Regions from separate parts of the Microbacterium petrolearium genome, predicted to be linked through region 1. Evidence: predicted binding sites of a transcription regulator. Region 1 holds the regulator's gene; each other region holds the start of a gene.
The links. Region 1 encodes HrcA, which represses chaperone genes, less so after heat shock. Its sites were predicted from a motif close to TTNGCACTCGNNNNNNNCGAGTGCNAA; they were not measured.
Positions count from the first base shown of each region.

Region 2: groL (chaperonin GroEL) is a predicted target of HrcA. The motif match lies at 1,328-1,354, and genes of this name have one in related genera.
Region 3: ACYVJ0_RS09775 (Hsp20/alpha crystallin family protein) is a predicted target of HrcA. The motif match lies at 1,944-1,970, and genes of this name have one in related genera.

Region 1 covers NZ_BAAGRQ010000001.1:375,094-378,361, reverse strand. The annotation lists gene hemW (radical SAM family heme chaperone HemW) at 1-554, shown strand, start outside; gene hrcA (heat-inducible transcriptional repressor HrcA) at 623-1,663, shown strand; gene dnaJ (molecular chaperone DnaJ) at 1,715-2,818, shown strand; gene ACYVJ0_RS01840 (16S rRNA (uracil(1498)-N(3))-methyltransferase) at 2,821-3,268, shown strand, end outside.
Region 2 covers NZ_BAAGRQ010000004.1:177,005-180,272, reverse strand. The annotation lists gene groL (chaperonin GroEL) at 1-1,291, opposite strand, end outside; gene ACYVJ0_RS05230 (cold-shock protein) at 1,465-1,668, opposite strand; gene ACYVJ0_RS05225 (LytR C-terminal domain-containing protein) at 1,776-2,315, opposite strand; gene ACYVJ0_RS05220 (DUF3263 domain-containing protein) at 2,378-2,617, opposite strand; gene ACYVJ0_RS05215 (DUF2332 family protein) at 2,692-3,268, opposite strand, start outside.
Region 3 covers NZ_BAAGRQ010000011.1:39,832-43,099, reverse strand. The annotation lists gene ACYVJ0_RS09785 (DNA glycosylase AlkZ-like family protein) at 1-703, opposite strand, end outside; gene ACYVJ0_RS09780 (hypothetical protein) at 788-1,915, shown strand; gene ACYVJ0_RS09775 (Hsp20/alpha crystallin family protein) at 2,041-2,460, shown strand; gene ACYVJ0_RS09770 (helix-turn-helix transcriptional regulator) at 2,626-3,268, opposite strand, start outside.

The sequences.
Region 1 (3,268 bases):
CGCTCATCATCGAGGAGGGCACGAAGCTCGCCAGGCAGATCGCGCGCGCCGAGGTGCCGGAGCCGGACGGCGATGTGCAGGCCGACATGTACGAGCTCGCGGACGCCCGCCTCGCGGCGGCCGGCTTCGACTGGTACGAGGTGTCGAACTGGTCGCGCGGGCCGGAGCACCGCTCGCGGCACAACCTGAACTACTGGCGTGGGCAGGACTGGTGGGGCTTCGGTCCGGGCGCGCACAGCCACGTCGCCGGCCTGCGCTGGTGGAACGTGAAGCACCCCGCCGCGTACGCGCAGCGGCTCGCCGGCGGGGAGTCCCCGGCGGCGGCTCGCGAGCGGCCGGACGAGGCGGCGCGCCTGCTCGAGCGGGTGCTGCTGGAGAGCCGCATCCGCGAGGGACTGGAGCTGGCCACGGTGCCCGCCGTGCGGCGCGAGGCCGTGGCGAGGCTGATCGCCGACGAGCTCGTCGAGGGTCCCGCCGCCCTCCGCGGGCGCATCGTGCTGACGCTCAAGGGGCGGCTGCTGGCCGATGCCGTGGTGCGCGCGCTGACCGACTGAGCCGCCGGTTCCCGGCCCGAGCGGCTAGAATTGGCACTCGTCAGGATCGAGTGCCAGAAGGGAGCGCGATGGTCACCGAACGAGGCCTGCAGGTGCTCCGCGCCATCGTGCAGGACTACGTCGACACGCACGAGCCGGTGGGCAGCAAGGCGATCGTCGAGCGCCACGCCTTCGATGTCTCGGCCGCGACGATCCGCAACGACATGGCGATGCTCGAGGACGAGGACCTCATCACGGCGCCGCACACGTCCTCCGGGCGCGTGCCCACCGACAAGGGGTACCGCGTGTTCGTCGACCACCTCGCCGAGATCCGCCCCCTCACGCCGGCGCAGCGCGCCGCCATCTCGACGTTCCTCGCCGATCCGCAGGACCTCGACGACCTCCTCGCGCGCACCGTGCGCCTGCTCACGCAGCTGACCGGCCAGGTCGCGCTCGTGCAGTACCCGTCGTTCGCCCGCGCGAACGTGACGCACCTCGAGCTCGTGGCGCTCGAGCGCTCGCGGCTGCTCGTGATCCTCGTCACCGACACGGGGCGCGTCTCGCAGCGCATCGTCGTCGTGCCGGCCGCGCTCGAGGACGCCGACGTGGCGCTGCTGCGCGCGCAGCTCGCCACCCTCGTCACCGGGCGCTCGGTCGGCGAGGGCTCGGAGCGCGTCGCCGCGGTGCTCGAGGGCTCCGCGGACCCCGCGGACCGCCTGGCCGCCACGCTGCGCGAACTCGCGCGGGTGATCGCGGAGGAGCTGGCGGAGTTCCGCCAGAACCGGCTCGTGATGGCGGGGGCGGCCACGCTCGCGCGCCGCGAGCAGGACTTCCGCGGCAGCATCCACCCGCTGCTGGAGGCGATCGAGGAGCAGGTCACCCTGCTGCGGCTGATGTCGGAGATGCAGCCCGACGACCAGGGCCTGGCGGCGAGCATCGGGCGCGAGAACGAGCCGTTCGGCCTGGGCGACGCCTCGATCGTGGCGAGCGACTACGACTCGCGGATCGGCACGGCCCGCGTGGGCGTGATGGGGCCGACCCGCATGGACTATCCCAGCAACCTGTCGGCGGCGCGGGCGGTCGCCCGCTACCTGACGAGGCTGCTGGACGAGGATGCCGCGCGCCGCTGAGGCGCGACGGACACGGCGACGGACCGCTCGGGCGGTCCCGGAAAGGCGACTGTGGCAGACCACTACGAGGTTCTGGGCGTCTCACGCGAGGCGAGCGACGAGGAGATCAAGCGCGCCTACCGCAAGCTGGCGCGTCAGCTGCACCCCGACGTCAACCCGAGCCCGGACGCGGCCGAGAAGTTCAAGGCGGTCACGCACGCCTACGACGTGCTGAGCGATCCGGAGCAGCGCCGGCGGTACGACATGGGCGGCGACGAGTCGCCGTTCGGCGGCGGCGGTTTCGGCGGGTTCGGCGACATCTTCGAGACCTTCTTCGGGTCGGCGGGCGGCAGGGCCGGGCGCCCTCGCGACCGGCGCCAGCGGGGCGAGGACGCGCTCGTGCGCCTCACGCTCGACCTGGGCGACGTCGTCTTCGGCGCGCACCGCGACATCGAGGTCGACACCGCCGTGCTGTGCGAGACCTGCCAGGGCTCGTGCTGCCAGCCGGGCACGCATCCCGAGCGCTGCGACGTGTGCGGCGGATCGGGCCAGGTGCGCACGCAGGTGCGCAGCCTGCTCGGCAACATGGTCACGACGCAGCCGTGCGGATCGTGCCAGGGTTACGGCACGGTCATCCCCGCGCCGTGCCCCACGTGCCACGGCCACGGCCGCGTCCGCGCCCGCCGCACCGTCTCGGTCGACATCCCCGCCGGCGTCGAGAGCGGCCTGCGGCTGCAGCTGCCCGGCTCGGGCGAGGTCGGCGAGGCCGGCGGCCCGAACGGCGACCTCTACCTGCAGGTCGAGATCGAGCCCCACCCGGTCTTCGGGCGCGAGGGCGACGACCTCACCGCCGTCGTCGAGGTCGCGATGACCGACGCGATCCTCGGCACGCACGTGACGGTCGAGGGCCTCGACGGGCCGATCGAGCTGGATCTGCGGCCCGGCGTGCAGTCCGGCGACGAGCTGCGCATCGAGGGCCGGGGCATCACCGGCCTGCGCTCGGGACGTCGCGGCGATCTGCGCCTCGGCGTGCGGGTGATGACGCCGACCAAGCTCGACGCGAAGACGCGCGCCCTCGTGGAGGAGCTGGCGCAGCGCCAGCGGCCGCAGGCGCCGCGCCTCTCCGAGCACCACCAGGGCCTGTTCGCCAAGCTGCGCGACCGCTTCCGCAACTGATCGTGGCGCTGCACTTCCTCGACGAGTCCGCCGCGGCGGCCGCGGTCGGCGACGAGATCGAGCTGACGGGCGCCGAGGCCCATCACGCCGCCGCGGTGCGCCGCGTCCGCCCGGGCGAGGCCGTCACGGTCGGCGACGGCCGGGGCGTGCGTCTGGACGGCGAGGTCGTCGCGGCCGACCCCAAGCACGTGCGCATCCGGGTGAGCGGCCGCAGCGAGGAGGCGCCGGTCCGCCCGCGCCTCGTGCTCGCACAGGCGCTCGCGAAGGGCGACCGCGACGAGCTGGCCGTGCAGGCGGCCACCGAGCTGGGCGTCGACGAGGTGATCCCGTGGCAGGCCGCGCGCAGCGTCTCGCGGTGGGAGGGACCCAAGGCGCGGAAGGGCCGCGAGCGCTGGCAGGCGATCGTGCGCGAGGCGGCCAAGCAGGCGCACCGCTCGTGGGTCCCGGAGG
Region 2 (3,268 bases), on a different contig from region 1:
GGAGCTGCAGCTTGTCGAACGCGGTCGCGCCGGCCTGGATGAGGGCCACGCCACCACCGGGGACGATGCCCTCCTCGACGGCCGCCTTCGCGTTGCGCACGGCGTCCTCGATGCGGTGCTTGCGCTCCTTGAGCTCCACCTCGGTGGCCGCACCCGCCTTGATGACGGCCACGCCGCCGGCGAGCTTGGCGAGGCGCTCCTGCAGCTTCTCGCGGTCGTAGTCGCTGTCGGTGTTCTCGATCTCGCGACGGATCTGGGTCACGCGGCCCTCGATCTGGCCCGCGTCGCCCGCGCCCTCGACGATGGTCGTCTCGTCCTTCGTGACGATGACCTTGCGCGCGCGGCCGAGCAGGTCGAGCTCGGTGTTCTCGAGCTTGAGGCCGACCTCCTCGGTGATGACCTGGCCGCCGGTGAGGATCGCGATGTCCTGCAGCTGGGCCTTGCGACGGTCGCCGAAGCCGGGGGCCTTCACGGCGACCGACTTGAAGATGCCGCGGATCTTGTTCAGCACGAGCGTGGCCAGGGCCTCGCCCTCGACGTCCTCGGCGATGATGACGAGCTCCTTGCCCGACTGGATCACCTTGTCGACGACCGGCAGCAGATCCTTGATGTTCGAGATCTTCTGGTTGGCGATGAGGATGTACGGGTCCTCGAAGACGGCCTCCTGGCGCTCCGGGTCCGTGACGAAGTAGGGGTTCAGGTAGCCCTTGTCGAAGCGCATGCCCTCGGTGAGCTCGAGCTCGGTGCCGAACGCCTGGGCCTCCTCGACCGTGACGACGCCCTCCTTGCCCACCTTGTCGATGGCCTCGGCGATGAGCGCGCCGATCTCCGGGTCGGCGGCCGAGATCGACGCGGTGGCGGCGATCTGGTCCTTCGACTCGACCTCCTTGGCGTTCGCGAGCAGCTCGTCCGTGACGGCCTTGACGGCCTTCTCGATGCCGCGCTTCAGGCTGATCGGGTCGGCACCGGCCGCGACGTTGCGCAGGCCCTCGCGCACGAGCGCCTGGGCGAGCACGGTCGCCGTCGTCGTGCCGTCACCGGCGACGTCGTCGGTCTTCTTCGCAACCTCCTTGACGAGCTCCGCGCCGATCTTCTCGTACGGGTCGTCGAGCTCGATCTCCTTGGCGATCGAGACGCCGTCGTTCGTGATGGTGGGAGCGCCCCACTTCTTCTCGAGCACGACGTTGCGACCGCGCGGGCCGAGCGTCACCTTGACGGCGTCGGCCAGCTGGTTGAGGCCGCGCTCGAGGCCGCGCCGGGCCTCCTCGTCGAAAGCGATCATCTTTGCCATGTGTGTGTCGTCCCTCCCGGACGTAGGCGTATGGGTTTAGCACTCAAATCCTGCGAGTGCTAACGCCATTCTGGCACTCGACCCCAGGGAGTGCAAGCCGCGTGGCGCGGGCTCCCGGCGCGCGGGAACGCCCCGGAACCGAGGGGTCCGGGGCGTTGCGGGATGAGGGAGGGTCAGACGGGGCGGACGGCCTCCGCCTGCGGGCCCTTCTGGCCGGTTCCGACGGTGAACTCGACGGCCTGCCCCTCCTCGAGCACGCGGAAACCGCCCATCTCGATGTTGGAGTAGTGGACGAAGACGTCCTGGCTGCCGTCGGCGACGGTGATGAACCCGTACCCCTTCTCGGCGTTGAACCACTTGACGGTGCCCTGGGTCATGCTGGAACTCTCCTGGTGCTGCGGGGGATCGACAGCGACAGCGTAGCCACGCGCCACACGCGGGCGAGAGGGTTCAGAGCAGGTTTGACATGCGCGATGCCGAACGTTTACCCGGCGGAAACACGATCCAGGCCGAGCACCACCGTGACGACCTTCGTCTCCGCGTCGGCGACGTACGCGGTGCTCTCCTCGAGGCGTCCGCCGCCCAGCGCCTCCGCGACGCCGGCCGCGGCCGCCTCGTGCTCCGGCGCGGCGTAGTACACGACGGTCTCGGGGATGTCCGTCGCGCTGGAGGCGCTCGCCGAGACGTCGTCGCCGTTCCAGCCGGCCGCGACGAGCTGCTCCTCGGCCCGCACCTCGATGCCCTGCGACGCCGTCCCGTTCAGGATGAGCACCTGGTAGGAGGGGTCTACGACGGCTTCGACCGTGGGCACGGGGTCTGGGCCCGCGACGACGTCCGGCTGCTGCTGTGACAGCGCGAGGAACGTCACCACCCCCACGCAGAAGAGCACGACCGCGCTGACACCGGCCCAGAGCAGCGCCACGCCCACCCGCAGGCGCGGGTTCTCCGCGCGGTGCGCGCCGACGCGGTCGCGCTGTCGCGGCACGTCGTCGAAGCGATCGCGGGGGTACGTCTCGTTCGGCACCCGACGATGCTACCCGGCGCCGCGACGCCGATTCTGAGTGCCGCGGTCTCCGGTTCCGCGCGTCAGGCGTGCAGGGCGGCGCGGCGCGCGAGGCGCTCGTCGCGCACGCGGCGCAGGCGCTTCACGAGCAGCGGATCGTGCTCGAGAGCCTCGGCGGTGTCGATGAGCCGACCCAGCAGCTGGTAGTAGCGGGCGGGCGTCATGCCGAGGGTGGCGCGGATCGCCTCCTCCTTGGCACCCGCATGCCTCGTCCACTCCGCCTCGAAGGCGAGGATCGCGCGGTCGGTCTCGGTCAGTGCCACGTCCTCCACGGTAGGCGGCGTGCTCGGGTCGCCCAGGAGGCGCACCGCACGGGCGGCTGATCGGCCGAGGACCCCTACGGCGTGCGCTCCTCGATCCACGCGCCCAGCGGGTCGGCGGCGGCCAGGATCTCCCCGTCCAGCGCGAGCGCGAAGCCGTCCCAGCCGTCGGGATCGGGCCGGCGCGTCCACGCGTCGTGCAGGCCGGGAGCGTCGAGCGTGATCCAGCGGGCATCGAGCGCGCGGATCTGCCGGATGAGGCGCTCCCGCGCCGCGCGCGGCACGTGCGGCAGCACGCCGGGGGTCGTCACGACGAGGGTCGCGCCGGCGGGCGCCCGAGCCGCGAGCGCCTCGAGCGCGCCCGGCGCACTGGCGTCGCCCGCAACGAGCAGGGGCGGGTCGGCCGCCGCGATGTCGAGGGCCGCCGCGATCCGCGCGGCCCTGCCGCGCTCGCCCGGCCAGACGAGCCCCGTGATCCAGTCGCGGTCGACGGGGTCGGCCGCATCGCGCGGCGCGGGGTCGATGCCCGCCCGCCACACGATCTCCGGCAGTGCCCCGGGCACGGGCGTCCCACCGCGCAGCACGCAGTCGAGCACGACCGAGGCTCCGCTGCCCACCTCGCGCACCGATCCGTCGTCGCTGCGGAAGCGGTAC
Region 3 (3,268 bases), on a different contig from region 1:
CGACCACGGCCTCGAGCCCGATCGGGCCGAGCGGCGAGGGCTCCGCCGGGGAACGCAGCGGCTTCTCGCGGGCGATGCCGAGCGACAGCAGGCGGCGCTCGTCGCGGATCGCGCGGGCCTCGTCCGGCGACTGCACGTGCAGGTCGGCCGGGTACACGCGCTCGGCGAGATCCCACAGCCGCCGCCGGCCTTCGCGCCCCGACACCGCCACCTCACCGCGCAGGCACAGCACCTCGAGCATCCGCCCGGTGTTGCGCTCGTCGTCCCATCCGGTGGAGGCGTACGGCACCTCGGGGTCGTTCGGCAGCGTGGCCGCGGTCTGCGCGCCGTCCGCACGCAGCCGCGCCACGATCCGGTCGCGGAACGCCGCGTTCGCCTCGACCCAGGCGCTCGTCGCGGGATTCACCCACTCGTCCGCGACCGCGAGCACGACGCCCATGTCGGCCATCGGGCGCAGCAGCGTGACGTGCTCGGCCACCGTGCGCTCCACCTCGAGTGCGTGGGTGAGGTCGGCCGGCGCGAAGGCGTCGCCGAGGCGCGACCACAGCACGAGCTCCTGGCTGCGCGCGACCGCGGTGGTCGGATCGATCTGCACGCCCGCGAGCTGATCCATGACCTCGAGCAGCGACTGCGGCCGGTACGCGTCGAGGAACTGCGCGCGCACCGCGATGCGCCGCGCCTCCTGCCCGCTCAGCGTCAGCATGCCCCGATCGTGCCACCCCGGGCGCCGACGCAGAAGGCGCGGATCCGCCCGCGGCGCGCGGGCCGGCTGTCGTACGGTGGCAGGGTGAGCCAGCCGTCGCCCTCCGCCTATCGCTTCGACGCGCGGCCGCTCGTCGATCCCGTGGACCGCGCCGCCGTGAAGGCGTGGCGGGCGCAGCAGCGCGCGAACGGCGTCGGCACGGGCCAGGGCTGCCTCGTCGCCGGCATGATCGCGTTCGCGTCGGTCTTCCTCGTCGTCGGGCTGGCGATGCTGCCGCTGATCGGGGGCGCCTTCTCCGGGGACCGGCCGTCGCCGGCGTTCGTGCTCGTGCCGCTGCTGTTCCTCGCCGTGCCGATCATCATGATCGTCGCCGTCGTGCGCGGCGCGATCGGCTCCCCCGAGGCCGCATACCGGCTCGACCACTTCGCCCGCGCCAACGGAATGCGCTACCTGCCCCGAGCCGAGGATCCGCGCCTTCCCGGCATGATCTTCAACCGCGGCAACTCGCGCCAGGCCACCGGCCGGGTGCGCGGCGAGCACCCGCGCTTCGTCGAGTTCGGCAACTACCGTTACACGACCGGATCGGGCAAGAACCGCACCACGCACCGCTGGGGCTACGTGGCGATCCACCTCGACGCCCCGCTGCCGCACATCGTGCTCGACGCGCTCGGCAACAACAGCGTGTTCGGCTCCAACCTGCCCACGACCTTCGACCGCGATCAGCGCCTGAGCCTGGAGGGCGACTTCGACCGCCACTTCGCGCTGTACTGCCCGCAGGGCTACGAGCGCGACGCGCTGTACCTGTTCACGCCCGACATCATGGCGCGGTTCATCGACCACGCCGGGCAGCTCGACGTCGAGATCGTCGACGACTGGCTCTTCCTCTACACCCGACGGAACGTCTCGACGCTCGATCCGCGCACCTGGGCATGGCTGTTCTCGGTGGTCGCGGCCCTCATGGACAAGCTCGCTCAGTGGGGTCGGTGGCGGGACGAGCGGCTCACGGCGGGCGCCGCCCCGGCCGCCGTCGTCGCGCCCGGAGGGGCCCTGCCCTTCGGCGACGAGGCCGTCGTCGCGCCGCCGGCGCCGGCACCCGGCGTGGCCGAGCCCGGGCGACGCCTGAAGAAGGGATGGTCGTGGGCGAGTGTCGTGGTCGCGCTCCTCGCGATCGCGTGGTTCGCCCTCAACGTGATCGGCATCTTCGGCCGCTGAGCCGCGCAGCTTCGAGATCGCTGTGAAGTTGGCACTCTCACCCCGAGAGTGCTAATAATCGAAGTGAGTCGATCCGACTCGATTCTGTGAGGTGAACAGCGCCAGACAGAAGGAGGACGATCACCATGGCGATGTTCTTCGATCCGTTCCGCGAGCTGGACCGCGTCGCCCAGCAGATGCTCGACCGTCAGGGGCCGCGGCTGATGCCGATGGACCTGTACCGCGACGGCGATCACTACGTTCTCAGCGCCGACCTGCCGGGGATCGATCCCGGCAGCGTGGACATCGACGTCGACGGTCAGGTGCTCACGATCCGCGCCGAGCGGACCGTGCGCAGCGACGAGGGCGTCTCGTGGATCACCCGCGAGCGTGCCTCGGGCACCTTCCTGCGTCAGCTGAATCTCGGCCAGGGCATCGACACCGAGGCGATCTCGGCCCGGTACGAGAACGGCGTGCTCAGCGTGCTCATCCCGATCAGCGAGAAGGCCAAGCCCCGCAAGATCGAGATCCAGCACGGCAGCGACGCACCCGCGATCACCGTCTGACGCGGCACAGACGGGGCGGCTCCGATGGAGCCGCCCCGTCTGCATGCGCACGCGATTCGCGGGCATCTGGTCGCCGTCGCTCCCCGGACTGCGCGAGCCCCCGGCCCCCACCTGGCTCAAGCGCCCCCGCCTGACAGCCCGCGGGGCGCCGCCGCCTGAGGCCGGTCAGCGCGCGGAGCGGGGCGCGAGCGTCGAGAGCAGCGCGAGCTTCTCGTGACTCTCGGTGCCCGGCACCGCCGTGTAGACGAGCAGCGACTGCGACGTGGCGGGGTCGATCAGGTTCTGACAGGTCACGTCGAGCAGGCCGACCTCGGGGTGAAGGAAGCGCTTCGTCTCCGCCGGGCGCAAGCCCACCTCCTGCAGCTGCCACACCTCACGGAACTCCTCGCTCCGGGCCAGCAGCAGGTCGGCAAGTGCCGCCGCACGGGACCTGGGACCCCGGCGCCCCCGCACTTCGCGCAGTCCCGATGCCCACAGCCGCGAGAGGAAACCGTGGTCCTCGCGGGGGTAGAGCTCACGCATGTCGGGATCGGTGAACCATCGGAAGCCGATGCTCCGTTCCGGCCCCTCGAAGCGCGTCAGGTCGCCCGTCAGCGCGATCCCCAGGGGCGTCTGGCGCAGGGTCTCCCCCAGCTCCGTCACGATCTCGGCCGGGGTGTCCTCGAGCCGGTCCAGCACCCGCAACAGGCCGGGTCCGATGTGCTCGCTGCCGCCACCGCGCGGCGGCAGCGGATGCCCGGCCAGGCGGAACACGTGGTCGCGCTCATCCACCGTCAGGTGCAGGCCCTGCGCGATCGCCGCGAGCATC